Regions from separate parts of the Actinacidiphila glaucinigra genome, predicted to be linked through region 2. Evidence: riboswitches for the same ligand, from Rfam matches in the RefSeq annotation. Region 2 holds a riboswitch; the other holds the start of a gene.

Region 1 (6,947 bases), 4.1 Mb from region 2:
CGCCACCAGACCGGCGAAGTGCGCCATGTCGACCATCAGGTACGCGCCGACCTCGTCGGCGATCCGCCGGAAGGCCGCGAAGTCCAGCTGCCGCGGGTACGCCGACCAGCCGGCGATGATCAGCTTCGGGCGGGACTCCTTGGCCAGGCGCTCGACCTCGGCCATGTCGACCTGCCCGGTCTCGGCGTCCACGTGGTAGGCGGCCACGTTGTAGAGCTTGCCGGAGAAGTTGATCTTCATGCCGTGGGTCAGGTGCCCGCCGTGGGCGAGGTTCAGACCCAGGATCGTGTCGCCGGGGTTCAGCAGCGCGAACATCGCGGCCGCGTTGGCCTGCGCGCCCGAGTGCGGCTGGACGTTGGCGTGCTCGGCGCCGAAGAGCGCCTTGATCCGGTCGATCGCGAGCTGTTCGACGACGTCGACGTGCTCGCAACCGCCGTAGTAGCGGCGGCCGGGGTAACCCTCGGCGTACTTGTTGGTCAGCACCGAGCCCTGGGCCTGGAGCACCGCGACCGGAGCGAAGTTCTCCGAGGCGATCATCTCAAGGGTGGACTGCTGGCGGTGCAGTTCGGCGTCGACGGCGGCGGCGACGTCGGGGTCGAGCTCGTGCAGTGAGCTGTTGAGAAGCGACATCAGGGGGTCATCCGTCCGGAGGTCGGAGTGGACAGGGCGGAGCGTTGGGGAGGGCTCGGGCGGTCAGCTGCCGGTGAAGGCGGTGTACTCGTCCGCGGAGAGCAGGTCGCCCGGCTCCTCGGAGATCTTCACCTTGAACAGCCAGCCGCCCTCGAAGGCCGCCGAGTTCACCAGCGAAGGGTCGTTGACGACGTCCTCGTTGACCTCGGTGACCTCGCCGGAGACAGGGGCGTACAGGTCGCTGACCGACTTGGTCGACTCCAGCTCACCGCAGGTCTCACCCGCGGCGACCGTGTCGCCCACCGCCGGGAGCTGGACGTAGACGACGTCGCCGAGGGCGTTCGCCGCGTGCTCGGTGATGCCCACCGAGGACACACCGTCCGCGTCGGCGGCCGAGACCCACTCGTGCTCCTTGCTGTACCGCAGCTGCTGGGGGTTGCTCATGGCGTGAATTCTCCTGGATGCAGGTATGTGCCGGTGAACGGCTGTCTTGACAGGTGGGACGGCTGTGCCGGATGTGACCGGGACCTCAGCGCTGCCGCTTGTAGAACGGCAGGGCCACCACCTCGTACGGCTCATGCGTACCGCGGATGTCCACGCCCACACCAAGGGCGCCCGGCGCGGCGTGCGCGGCGTCCACGTACGCCATGGCGATCGGCTTGCCCAGGGTCGGGGACGGGGCGCCGGAGGTGACCTCGCCGACCACCTCGCCGCCGCCCGCCACCACGGGGTAGCCCGCCCGGGGGACCCGGCGGCCCTCGGCGACCAGGCCGACCAGCTTGCGCGGCGGCGTGGCCTCGGCCTTGGCGGCGGCCGCGGTCAGCGCCTCGCGGCCCACGAAGTCACCCGGCTTGTCGAACTTCACGACCCGGCCGAGGCCGGCGTCGAAGGGGGTGAGCGCGGTGGTCAGCTCGTGCCCGTACAGCGGCATGCCCGCCTCCAGACGCAGCGTGTCCCGGCAGGACAGGCCGCACGGCACCAGGCCGGCGTCCGCGCCCGCCTCGGTCAGCGCCTGCCACAGCTTCTCCGCGTCGGCCGGGGCGACGAAGAGCTCGAAGCCGTCCTCGCCGGTGTAGCCCGTGCGGGCGATCAGCGCGGGGACCCCGGCCACGGTGCCGGGCAGGCCCGCGTAGTACTTCAGCCCGTCCAGGTCGGCGTCGGTGACCGACTTCAGGATGGCGGGGGAGTTCGGGCCCTGGACGGCGATCAGCGCGTAGGCGTCGCGGTCGTCGCGGACCGCGGCGTCGAAGCCGGCGGCGCGTTCGGTGACCGCGTCGAGGACGACCTGGGCGTTGGAGGCGTTGGCGACGACCATGTACTCCTCGTCGCCGAGGCGGTAGACGATCAGGTCGTCGAGGATGCCGCCGTCGGGCGCGCAGATCATCGTGTAGCGGGCACGGCCCACGGCCAGCGCCGAGATGTGGCCGACCAGCGCGTGGTCCAGCGCCTCGCCCGCGCCCGGACCGGTGACCGTGATCTCGCCCATGTGGGACAGGTCGAAGAGACCGGCCCGGGTCCGCACGGCGGTGTGCTCGTCGCGCTCGCTGGCGTACCGCAGCGGCATGTCCCAGCCCGCGAAGTCGGTCATGGTGGCGCCGAGGGCGCGGTGCAGCGCGTCCAGTGCGGTACGGCGGGATTCACTCATCGGGCGGGCTCCCAAGGCGAGGAAGAGACAGGTAGGGCGATGACGGGGCAGGTCCTCCCCATCTGTCATCGGAACCTGAGAGGTTCACCTGGACCCTCCGGTCGGAGGAGTCCTGGTTTGCACCTTGGGTGGGGCGGCGCCCCCGTTGCCGGGAGGGCTCGCCCGCTTTTCAGATGTGCCTCGAACGCGCGGTATCTGTGCCTGAGAGATTCAAGGGAGGACTTGCTCCTTCGGCGTCCCGCCCGCCGCAGCGGTGCGGAAGCTCTCCCGCGCGGCCTCGAACGGCCGATATGTGATTGAGGGCGCCATCATTGCACGGGCGCCCGCCGTTGTCGCGATCGAGTCCCGGATGTCCCGGTCCGGTTCCGATCCGGTTGTAACGCCGCCGTTTCTCTGGGTAGGCAAAGACACAGGATTTACCATTTCTTGAACGTCGGACCCGGAGGGCGAACTGTGCGGTGGCAGAGTGCGTATGCGACGGCCGGGGGCCCGGCCGTGTCCCGGCCGGTACCGGCGCGGGCCGGGGAGGCGCGCCGTGGGGGGCGCGCCGTGCGGCCGCGCCGGCTGCTCGATCTGCGGCGGGGGCGCCGGCCCGTACGCACCCTGCGCTACCCGCCGGGTGACGTCCTGGTCGTCTCCGGTCTTCCGGGCGGCGGCAAGAGCACCCTCATGCGGCGCGCGAAGGGCGGTGCCCGCCTGATCGACTCGCAGGACGTGAGGGAGCGCTGGCAGGCGCGGCTGCCGCGGCTTCTGCCGTACGCCCTCTACCGCCCCCTGGTGCGGATCGCGCACTACGCCGGGCTGTGGCGGGCGTTGCGCTCGGGCGACAGCGTCGTCGTGCACGACTGCGGCACCCTGCGCTGGGTGCGTGCCTGGGTCGCCCGTCAGGCGCGGCGCCGGGGGCGGGGCATGCACCTGGTGCTGCTGGACGTCCCCGTGCGGACCGCTCTGGACGGTCAGCGCGAACGCGGCAGGGGGGTGTCGGCGTACGCCATGGCCCGGCACCGCAACGCCTCCCGCCGGCTGCTCGCCGAGGCGGAGGCCGGCCGGCTCCCCGGGGTGTGCGTCTCGGTGGTGCTGCTGGACCGCGAAGCGGCCCGGGAGCTCGAGGCCATCGACTTCGACGGCTGAGCGGCCGGGCCGCGACGCGTGAGGGGCGGTACCGCTACTGACCCTGGAGGTCCTCCTGGGCCTGCGGCGCGATCTGCGCCTCGGGCGGCAGCTGCTCCCCCTGGTCGTTCAAGGGGAGCGGCAGCGGGAGCGGAAGCGGCAGCGGCAGCGCGCCGGTGAGCAGCTTCGGCACCGCCAGCAGCAGGGCCTGCAGGTCGGCGACGACGGTGGCGACACCGGCCGTCACACCCGCGAGGTCCTTGGCGACCACCTTGGCCAGCAGGTCCGTGACGTCCTGGACCAGCTTGGTGAGCGCGTTCTTGACGTCGGTGACGGCGTCCGCGGCGCTCTGGTCGCCCGGACCGCCGACCTGGTCGATGGCGCCCGGGTCACCCGGCTGGCCGAGATCGCCTGGCTCCAGGCCCGGTTGTGGCGCGCCCGGATCGAAGGCCGACGGGTCGGTGACGCCGGGAGATACCGCACCAGCCTGGTCGAGGACCGAGGCCAGCTGTCGGCTCGCCTCCTCCAGACCCATGCGGAGTTCGTCCAGCTTCGCCGAGTCCGGGCTTTCGATCTGGGCTTCCTGGGTGAGCTTGGCCCCGATGGACAGCGTGTCACCCAACTTGGCGATGAGTTCGGCGTTGCCCGTGTCCGCCGCCCGGGCGGCGAGGTGCTCGACCTCGACGGCCGTGCTCCGGGTGGGGGCCTGGGCACTCGCGACACCGCCGGTGAGGCCCATCGTCAGCGCGGCACACACGGCCGCCGCTATGAGGGTGGAGTTGATCCTGGTGATGCGCATGTCGAGATATCTCCCGGTTGAGGGTTTTCTCCTTGCTCGTCCTACCTTCGGAGCCGTGGTGACGCTTCGCAACCGGACCATCGCGTTATGTGACGGATGTGAGGTGCGGGGGTCGCTCGCGCCCGCCGCCGGATAGGGTTTCCACGGAGCGCACCACCACGGCAAATTGCGAGGCGAGACGCAGTGAACATCCCGGGGCAGCGGATATCGGACGGCTTCGCCCCGTCGGGCCACAGTGCCGGCGGCTGGCCCGCCAACGAGCTCGAGGAAGTGCTCTCCGCGGCACTCGGCGATCCGGGTGCCACGGCCCGCGTCCTGGAGGTGCTCGGGCGCTCGCAGCTGTGGATCCCGCTGCCGAACGGCGGCGGTCCCGAGAGCACCGACCTCGACCTGCCGACCCTCGAACTCGAAGGCGGCGTCTACGTTCCGGTCTTCAGCTCCGAACAGCAGTTCCTCGCCGCCGGTTCCGGCATGAACTTCGCCGTCGCCCCCGCCCGCGAGTTCGCCCGCGGGCTGCCCCCGCAGCTGGGGATCGCCGTGAACCCCGGGGGTGCGGTGGGCCTTCCGCTGCCGCCCGCCGCGGTGATGGAGCTGTGCCGCACCGACCGCGAGCCCGGTACCCCGAGCGGCGCCCGGGTCCGGCTGTGGGAACCCTCGCCGGACCAGGAGCCGGTCGACTTCCTGGCCGCCGCGGCGGGCGAGTTCGCCGTCACCCCCGTCGTGCTCTCCGCCCGCCGCGCGCTGGCCAGCGTCGAGGGCGACCCCGCCACGCTCTTCGTCGGCGTCGAACTCGACCGCTGGCAGGAGGAGGACCGGGCCGCCGCCATGGCCGCCCTCGGGCGCGCGCTCGGCGCCGTAGCGCTGCCCTGGCAGGTCAATCTGGTGCTGCTGGACGTCGCACAGGACCCCATCGGCGACTGGATGCTGGAGCGCGTGCGACCCTTCTATGTCGGCACGGGCGCATAACCTGGGTCCGGCACGACACCCGAGGCATTCGGCGAAGCAGACGACGCGGACAAGGCAGACGCGGAAGGGCGGGACACGTGAGCGCCGGCGTGGGAGGGGGCGGGGGGCTGGAGCATGCGCTCCGGCAGGTGACGCCCGGTAGGTACGACGCCTACGAGGAGGTGCTGCGGGCCCTCGCCGACAGCCAGGTGTGGATGCTGCTCTGGCAGGGCACCCCCGGCGGGGCGGACGCGCAGTACGGCAACATGGAGGTCGCCGGCCACGGCTACGCGCCCTGCGTGACCTCACCGCAGGAGTTCACCGCCTGCGGCTGGAACCGGGCCCACGAGGTGGTGTCCGGTCGCGAGATCGCGGAATCGCTCTTCCCCGACCGCTGGGGACTGTGGCTCAACCCGCACGCCCCCGGCGGCGGCATCGGCATCCCCTGGCTCGACCTGCGGCGCGTCTGCCTCGGCCTCGACCGTTCCCCGGCCGGACCGCTGCGGATCGGCGAGCCCGCGCTCCAGATCCCCCAGTACTACGCCCTGCTGACCCAGCAGGCCCATCGCACCCCGGCCGTCCGCTCGCTGCGGCGCGCCTGGGTGCAGCCCGCGCTGGGCGAGCCGTACCTGGCGATCGGCGTCGACCTCTACGACGCCGGGCCCCAGTCCGTGGAGACGGTGCGCCTGATGATGCAGTCCGCCCTCGGGGCGGTGCCGCAGGGGCTGCCGGTCGCCACGGTCGCGCTGACGGATGAGTACGACCCGGTCGGCATGTGGATGCGGGCCTCGGCGCAGCCCTTCTACTCCCGCGACGCCCACGGCGCGCCGGGTGCCCCGGGTGCGCCCGGGGCGACGTACGGCTGGGCCCCGCAGCCCTACTGAGGCCTCCGGCGGGCTTTCCGGGTGCCGTGGCGCCGGTGCGTGGGCGGGTGCGTTGCGCCTGCGGCGGGCTTTTCGCACCCGCCCACCCCTGCGGCGCCGTCCGCGGATGCGGGTGGCCCCTGTGGGTGGTGCCGGCGCGTCGGCGGCTGCGGCTGCGGCCGGTTTTCGCTGCGTTCACCGCTGCGCAGGCGGTAACGGGCGGGAGGGCGGGAGACAGCCCGCCGCAGGCGCAACGGACCCGCACCCGCCCACGCACCGCGGCGAGCCCCGCAAGGGCCCCGCGAGGGGCCGCCTCTCAGAGGACCGCGTCGATGAGCCCCAGCGGCGGGCTCCCCAATTCCAGCAGCGCCCCGTGGAACCGCTGCAGCGAGAACTCCGGCCCCCAGGCGCGCCGGGCGCGCTCACGCAGCCGCATGATCTCCAACTTGCCCCAGGTGTAGCGCCCGTACGCCGCGTCGAAGGTGCCGCGCCGTGCCTCGGAGGCCGCGCCGGCCCGCGCGAGGTGGGCGTCCCGCATGAACCGCTGCGTGGCCTCCTCCAGCGTCATCGCCCCCGTGTGCAGTCCGATCGCGCACGCGAGCCGGGTGACGCGGACGAGCGCCTCCAGGGCCACGCCGATCGCGAAGCGGGGGTCGCGGGAGCGGAAGCCCTCCTCGAGGCAGACCTCCTCGACGTAGTGCGCCCAGCCCTCGCAGAAGGACAGCGAGTGCAGGACACGCCGTACCTGCGTGGGTGCGTGTCGCAATGCCCGGCCGTGGGCGAAATGGCCGGGTGCCACCTCGTGGACGGTGATGGCCGGCAGGCTCGTGCGGCTGAAGACCGAGAGCCACTCCTCGCGTTCCTGCTCGGGCCAGTCCGGCTCCGGCGGGGTGACGTGGTACCAGGAGGCGGAGTCGGCCTCCTCCGGTGCGGCCCAGGTCATCATCGCCATGGA
Region 2 (6,947 bases):
GCACGGAGCTGGAGAACAGCTCCGACCAGGCCGAGGAGGCCCGCAAGCAGACCGAGCAGAAGGCCGAGCAGCTCGGGGTGCTGGCCGGCACGGTCGCCGTCGAGGGTCCCGGGATCACGCTGACGGTCAACGACCCCCAGAACGCGGTCGAGGCCGACATGCTCCTCGACGCGCTCCAGGAACTGCGCGCCGCGGGAGCGGAGGCGATCCAGATCAACGACGTGCGGGTCGTGGCCGACACGTACTTCACCCAGGGGTCGGGCGGTGTGCAGATCGACGGGCACAAGGTGAACGCGCCCTACCGCTTCAAGGTCATCGGTAATCCACAAGATCTCGAACCCGCCCTGAACATCCCGGGCGGCGTGGTACAGACTTTGGAGAAGGAGCAGGCCACAGCGGACGTGGCACGATCGGAGAAGATCGTTGTCGACGCCTTGCGGCCGTCGGAGCAGCCTGACTACGCTCAGTCGTCAACCCGGTGATGCGGGGGCGAGTGGGGTATGCGGGGGAGGGCGGGAGAATGCGGGGGGTCGCCGCACCGTTGGGGTGGTGCGTGAGAGAAACTGTGTGTTGGTCGTGACTGAGGGTTCGTCCTGCCCCACGGGCGGGTCTGTGTCGTTCAAGGGGAATCGCCCGTGAAGTTGTTCGGTAAGTGGTTCGGCAAGAGTTCGCGTCCGGCTGGTGACAGCCCCACCGCGCGTCACCGCGCGCCGCGGCACGTGCAGGGGGAGGGAGCGGGCGAGGAGCGCCCGCTGTTCCGTGACGAGGCCGCTGCTCCGGGCGGTGACATTTCGGGCGGTCATGGTGCGGTTTCTGTTGACCCTGCGGCTGCGGGGCGCATAGGTTTCCAGCAACCATCAGCCTCTAGCACGGGTGGAGGGTCCTTGCCGGTCTGTGCGCGGTGCGGGTTCCAGAACGCGGAAGCGAGCCGTTTCTGCTCCAACTGTGGCGCGCCGCTGCGTGCCGGGGTGCCGTCCGAGCGTGCCTCCGAGACCACGTCCACGATCTCCATCTCCGGGATCGAGGCGTACGAGGCCGAGGCGACGGGACAGACCGTGCTGCCGGCGCTGTCCCCGGAGGCCCAGGCCGCGGTCGACGCGCTGCCCCCGGGCTCCGCGCTGCTGGTGGTGCGCCGTGGCCCCAACTCGGGGAGCCGCTTCCTCTTGGACGGTGAGCTGACCACGGCCGGCCGTCACCCGGAGAGCGACATCTTCCTGGACGACGTCACCGTCTCGCGGCGTCACGTGGAGTTCCGGCGCCAGCAGGACGGTTCCTTCACGGTCTCCGACGTCGGCAGCCTCAACGGCACCTACGTCAACCGGGAGCGGATCGACTCGGTGACCTTGTCCAGTGGCGACGAGGTACAGATCGGCAAGTACCGACTGGTCTTCTACGCGAGCCAGTGGGGCGCCTGACCCGCGAGGGAAGGTTCATGCTTCTTACACCGTCGGGCGGTGCCGGCAACGGCACCGCCACCGCGGACGACCGGCTGCTGAGCATCGGAGCGGTGCTCAACGAGTTGCGGGAGGAGTTCCCCGAGGTCACCATCTCCAAGATCCGCTTCCTGGAGGCGGAGGGGCTGGTGGAGCCGCAGCGCACTCCGTCGGGATACCGGAAGTTCACCGTCCGGGACGTGGAGCGGCTCGGGCATGTGCTGCGCATGCAGCGGGACCACTATCTTCCGCTCAAAGTGATTCGTGAGCACGTCGACGCCCTCGACCGCGGCGAGCCGCTGCCGCTGCCCGTCCCGTCCTCCGGGGAGTCCCGGGAGCTGATCGAGGTCGGCGCGGTGGAACGGGAGGCGCCGCCGGCGCTGCGCATCGGCCGGGACGAACTGCTGGCCGCGACGGGCGCCGGACCGGGCGAGCTCGCCCAGTGGGAGGCGTACGGGCTGGTGGAGGCGGGTCCTGACGGCGACTACGACGCCGAAACGGTGAACATCGCCAAGATCGTGGCCGATCTGGGCCGCTTCGGACTCGAGCCGCGGCACCTGCGCGCGATGAAGGCCGCCGCCGAGCGTGAGGCCGGTCTGGTGGAGCAGGTGGTCGCGCCCCTGCGCAGGCACCGCAATCCCCAGACCAGGACGCACGCGGAGGCCACCGCGCGGGAGCTGGCGGCGCTGTCGGTGCGGCTGCACGCGGCGCTGGTGCAGTCCGCGCTCAGGGTGCGGCTCTTCTGAGCCGACGTGGCCAGGACACGCCCGGTCGGCGACCGGCCGGGCCCGTCCCGACTACCCAAACCTGCCGGGCACGGCCTAGGGTTGCTGTGTGAACGAGCTCGACGTCGTGGGTGTCCGGGTCGAAATGCCCTCCAACCAGCCGATTGTGCTCCTGCGGGAAGTGGGAGGCGACCGCTACCTGCCCATCTGGATCGGGCCGGGCGAGGCCACCGCCATCGCTTTCGCGCAGCAGGGCATGACGCCCGCGCGGCCGCTGACCCATGATCTGTTCAAGGACGTGCTCGAGGCCGTCGGCCAGACGCTGACCGAGGTCCGGATCACCGACCTGCGCGACGGCGTCTTCTACGCCGAGCTGGTGTTCGCCAGTGGTGTGGAGGTGAGCGCCCGTCCCTCGGATGCCATAGCGCTGGCGCTGCGCACCGGTACCCCCATCTACGGGAGCGACGGTGTGCTGGACGACGCCGGCATCGCCATTCCCGACGAGCAGGAGGACGAGGTCGAGAAGTTCCGCGAGTTCCTCGACCAGATCTCGCCGGAGGACTTCGGCACCAGCAGCCAATGAGGCCCGCCGAGGACATTCGTCCAGCCCTACCCTCGCCGTGGACACGGAAAACCACCTCTGGGGTTGATATCACTCGGCGTGCCGAGCGTGGCGATCGTTGACGCACCCGGAGTGACTGCCTACCGTCGAGAAGGAAAGTCCCGATGGCACGTGCGCGTGCCCTGAGGGGTGCGAAGGGACGGGAGGTCGGCGTGAGAAGCACCGGCGACGGTACGGCCTTTGGCGGCCCGTATCCGATGCGCGGGGCCTTGGCCCGCAACGCCGCGACGCCCCGCGGAGGGGGTTCGGGCGACACCTCGGGACAGCTGCCGGAGGGGGCCGGCGAACGGGTCGGCTATCGGGGGCCCACCGCCTGCGCGGCCACCGGCATCACCTACCGCCAGCTGGACTACTGGGCGCGGACCGGGCTCGTGGAGCCCAGCATCCGGCCCGCGTACGGCTCGGGGACACAGCGGCTCTACAGCTTCCGGGACGTCGTGGTCCTCAAGATCGTCAAGCGGCTCCTCGACACGGGCGTGTCCCTGCAGAACATCCGCACCGCCGTGCAGCACCTGCGGTCCAGCGGGCCCGCGGAACTCACCCGTATGACGCTGATGAGCGACGGGGCGACGGTGTACGAGTGCACCTCGCCGGACGAGGTCGTCGACCTGCTCCAGGGCGGCCAGGGGATCTTCGGGATCGCCGTGGGCGTGGTCTGGCGGGACGTCGAGGGCGCCCTGTCGCAGCTGCACTCCGAGCGGGTCGACACCGGGGAGACCCTGGTCGGCCACAACCCGGGCGACGAGCTGGCACGGCGCCGCAACCGCGCGGGCTGACGGCGCCGGACCGGCCGCACCCCACCCATCCGCCGTACACGCGTACGGCGGATGTCGGACCCGTGGTGCACCATCGGTGACTGTGAGAAGCGCGCCGACCATCCTCCACCTCGACATGGACGCGTTCTTCGCCGCCGTCGAGCAGGCCGCCAAGCCGAGTCTGCGGGGCAAGCCGGTCGTCGTGGGGGGTCTCGGGCCGCGCGGGGTGGTGGCGACCGCGTCGTACGAGGCCCGGGTGCACGGGGTGCACTCGGCCATGGCGATGGCCCACGCGCGCAGGCTGTGCCCCAACGCCGCCTACCTCGTTCCGCGCTTCGCGGTCTACCGGCAGATCAGCGACATCGTCATGGAGCTGCTGTCGCGGCTTTCGCCGCTGGTCGAGCCGCTCAGTCTGGACGAGGCCTTCGTGGACCTGGAGGCGGGCGGGATCGCGGACGACCCGCGCGCGGTGGGGGAGCGGCTGAGGGCGGACATCAAGGCGGCGACGGGGCTCACCGGCTCGGTGGGGCTCGCGGGCTCCAAGCTGCTCGCCAAGATCGCCTCGGAGCAGGCCAAGCCGGACGGGCTGGTGCTCATCGAGCCCGGCACCGAGCGTGAGCTGCTGGCCCCCATGCAGGTCCGTACGCTGCCCGGCGTGGGTCCCGCGACGGCGGAACACCTGCGGCGGGCGGGCATCCTCACGGTCGGCGAGGTGGTGGAGGCGGGGGAGGCCGAGCTGGTGCGGCTGCTCGGCAAGGCGCACGGCGCCCATGTGCACGGGATGGCCCTGGGGATCGACGAGCGGCCCGTGGTCGCCGACCGGGAGAGCAAGTCGGTCTCGGTGGAGGACACCTTCGACGTGGACCTCACCGACCGGGTACGGGTACGGCTGGAGGTGGACCGGCTGGCCGAACGCTGCGTGCGCAGGCTGCGCTCCGCCGGCCGTTCGGGCCGCACGGTGGTGCTGAAGGTGCGGCGCTACGACTTCACGACGCTGACCCGCTCGGAGACCCTGCGCGCCCCGACCGACGACCTCGCGGTGGTCCGGGAGACCGCGGCTCGGCTGCTGGAGGCCGTCGACATCACCGGTGGCGTCCGGCTGCTCGGGGTCGGCGTCGCCGGGCTCGCCGACTTCACGCAGGAGGACCTGTTCGCCCAGGCGGCGGAACGGGACGAGGAGAGCGCTGCGGACGAGGATTCCGGCGCGTCGCAGGGGACTCCGGAGCGGCCCGCGGAGGAGGCCGGTCCGGCGGAGCGGCGCTGGGTGCCCGGCCAGGACGTACGGCACACCGAGTACGGCGCCGGGTGGGTGCAGGGCAGCGGGGTCGGCAGGGTCACCGTGCGCTTCGAGGAGCCGGGTTCGGCGGAGCCTGGGCGGGTGCGCACCTTCGCGGTGACCGATGCGGAGCTGGAGCCGTCCGAGCCGCTCCCGCTGGTGTTATCGGACCTGCCGGGACTCCCGCGTCAGCTGTCGCCGGCCAGCGTGCCGAAGTCGCGGTCCGGCGGGGGCTCCGGCACCGGGCCGGAGAGCGAGGGCCCGCTCATGCCGTAGTGGTGGTAGAGCTGGAGCTCCTGCTCGGGGGAGAGGTGCCGGCCCACGCCGAAGTCCGGGGCGTCCTTGATCAGTGCCTTGTCGAACGGCACGCGCAGCTCTTCCCCGGTGAACTCGCTCGGTTCCAGCGGCACGAACGCGTCACGGCTGAAGAGACCGGTGCGCACCGCGGCCCATTCGGGTTCTCCGGTGGCGTCGTCGAGGTACACCTCGTCGACGGTGCCGATCTTCATCCCGTTGCGGTCGAAGGCCCTGCGTCCGATGAGGCTGCGCGGATCGATGCCGGTCTGCACGGTCCCTCCAACTGATCGCGATTAATCCTATTTAGGCACGAAAGGTGGCGGCTGTCACATGACCCGCTCCCTGACCGCGCTGGTACGCTGACAGCGGCTGCTGACCCCTTGCGGGAGAGTCCTGGCGACGCGGGGAACCGCCCGTCGGGCGCCGAAGGAGCAAACCCTCCCCGGAATCTCTCAGGCATCCGTACCGCATGGGCGAGGTCACTCTGGAAAGCAGGAAAGGGCGGCACAAACTGTGCGCGGCCCCTTCCTCACCGACGGTGAAAGCCGTCCCGGCGCGTGTGCGGGACGGTGAAGCTCTCAGGTTCAGATGACAGAGGGGGAGGCCGTGTCGCGCCAGACCAGGAGGCCTCCGCTGATGACCGCCAACCGCATCCCACTCTCCGAGCTGGAGCGCGGCATCCCCTTCGAGCAGCGTCACATCGGTCCCGACGCCGGTGCGCAGGCCAAGATGCTCGCGCAGGTCGGCTACGGCTCGCTGGACGAGCTGACCGCCGCAGCCGTCCCGGACGCCATCAAGAGCGCCGAGGCGCTCGGCCTGTCCGGCGCCCGCACCGAGCCCGAGGTCCTCGCCGAGCTGCGGTCGCTCGCCGACCGCAACCAGGTGCTGCGGCCGATGATCGGCCTCGGCTACCACGGCACCTTCACCCCGCCGGTCATCCTGCGCAACGTCATGGAGAACCCCGCCTGGTACACGGCCTACACGCCCTACCAGCCGGAGATCTCCCAGGGCCGCCTGGAGGCCCTGCTGAACTTCCAGACGGTCGTCGCCGACCTCACCGGGCTGCCCACCTCCGGTGCCTCGCTGCTCGACGAGGGCACCGCGGCCGCCGAGGCGATGGCACTCGCCCGCCGCGTCGGCAAGGTCAAGGACGGCGTCTTCCTGATCGACGCCGACACCTTCCCGCAGACCGTCGCCGTCATCGAGACCCGCGCCGAGCCGACCGGTGTCGAGGTCGTCGTCGCCGACCTCAGCGACGGCATCCCGGCGGAGATCGCCGAGCGCGGCGTCTTCGGCGTGCTGCTGCAGTACCCGGGCGCCTCCGGCGCCGTGCGCGACCTCAAGCCGGTCGTCGAGCAGGCCCACGCGATCGGCGCGATCGTCACCGTCGCCGCCGACCTGCTGGCCCTGACCGTGCTCACCTCCCCGGGCGAGCTCGGCGCCGACATCGCGGTCGGCACCACCCAGCGCTTCGGAGTGCCCATGGGCTTCGGCGGCCCGCACGCCGGTTACATGGCCGTCCGCGACACGTACGCCCGCAGCCTGCCGGGCCGCCTGGTCGGTGTCTCCGTCGACGCCGACGGGGACAAGGCCTACCGCCTTGCGCTGCAGACCCGTGAGCAGCACATCCGCCGCGAGAAGGCCACCAGCAACATCTGCACGGCGCAGGTGCTGCTCGCCGTCATGGCCGGGATGTACGCGGTCTACCACGGCCCCGACGGCCTGGCGCAGATCGCCCGCCGCACCCACCGCTACGCCGCGGTCCTCGCCGCCGGCCTGCGCGCCGGCGGCGTCGAGGTGACCACCGGTGCCTTCTTCGACACCGTCACCGCGCGTGTG

What was found. Region 2 has a riboswitch for glycine ahead of gcvP (aminomethyl-transferring glycine dehydrogenase). Riboswitches for the same ligand answer to the same signal wherever they lie in the genome.
Region 1: another riboswitch for glycine. It lies ahead of gcvT (glycine cleavage system aminomethyltransferase GcvT); the one in region 2 lies ahead of gcvP (aminomethyl-transferring glycine dehydrogenase).

What each region holds. Positions count from the first base shown of each region.
Region 1 is NZ_CP109144.1:3,258,371-3,265,317, reverse strand. Features, by position in the region: gene glyA (serine hydroxymethyltransferase) at 1-630, opposite strand, end outside; gene gcvH (glycine cleavage system protein GcvH) at 694-1,074, opposite strand; gene gcvT (glycine cleavage system aminomethyltransferase GcvT) at 1,160-2,275, opposite strand; glycine riboswitch at 2,455-2,555, opposite strand; gene OIE69_RS14205 (AAA family ATPase) at 2,729-3,406, shown strand; gene OIE69_RS14200 (hypothetical protein) at 3,441-4,184, opposite strand; gene OIE69_RS14195 (enhanced serine sensitivity protein SseB) at 4,368-5,150, shown strand; gene OIE69_RS14190 (enhanced serine sensitivity protein SseB C-terminal domain-containing protein) at 5,228-6,013, shown strand; gene OIE69_RS14185 (DUF885 family protein) at 6,309-6,947, opposite strand, start outside.
Region 2 is NZ_CP109144.1:7,394,261-7,401,207, forward strand. Features, by position in the region: gene OIE69_RS33315 (DUF881 domain-containing protein) at 1-482, shown strand, start outside; partial or broken gene OIE69_RS33320 (FHA domain-containing protein) at 720-953, shown strand; gene OIE69_RS33325 (FHA domain-containing protein) at 969-1,415, shown strand; gene ftsR (transcriptional regulator FtsR) at 1,433-2,179, shown strand; gene OIE69_RS33335 (bifunctional nuclease family protein) at 2,268-2,741, shown strand; gene OIE69_RS33340 (MerR family transcriptional regulator) at 2,933-3,556, shown strand; gene OIE69_RS33345 (DNA polymerase IV) at 3,639-5,087, shown strand; gene OIE69_RS33350 (PRC-barrel domain-containing protein) at 5,000-5,380, opposite strand; glycine riboswitch at 5,482-5,586, shown strand; glycine riboswitch at 5,591-5,705, shown strand; gene gcvP (aminomethyl-transferring glycine dehydrogenase) at 5,745-6,947, shown strand, end outside.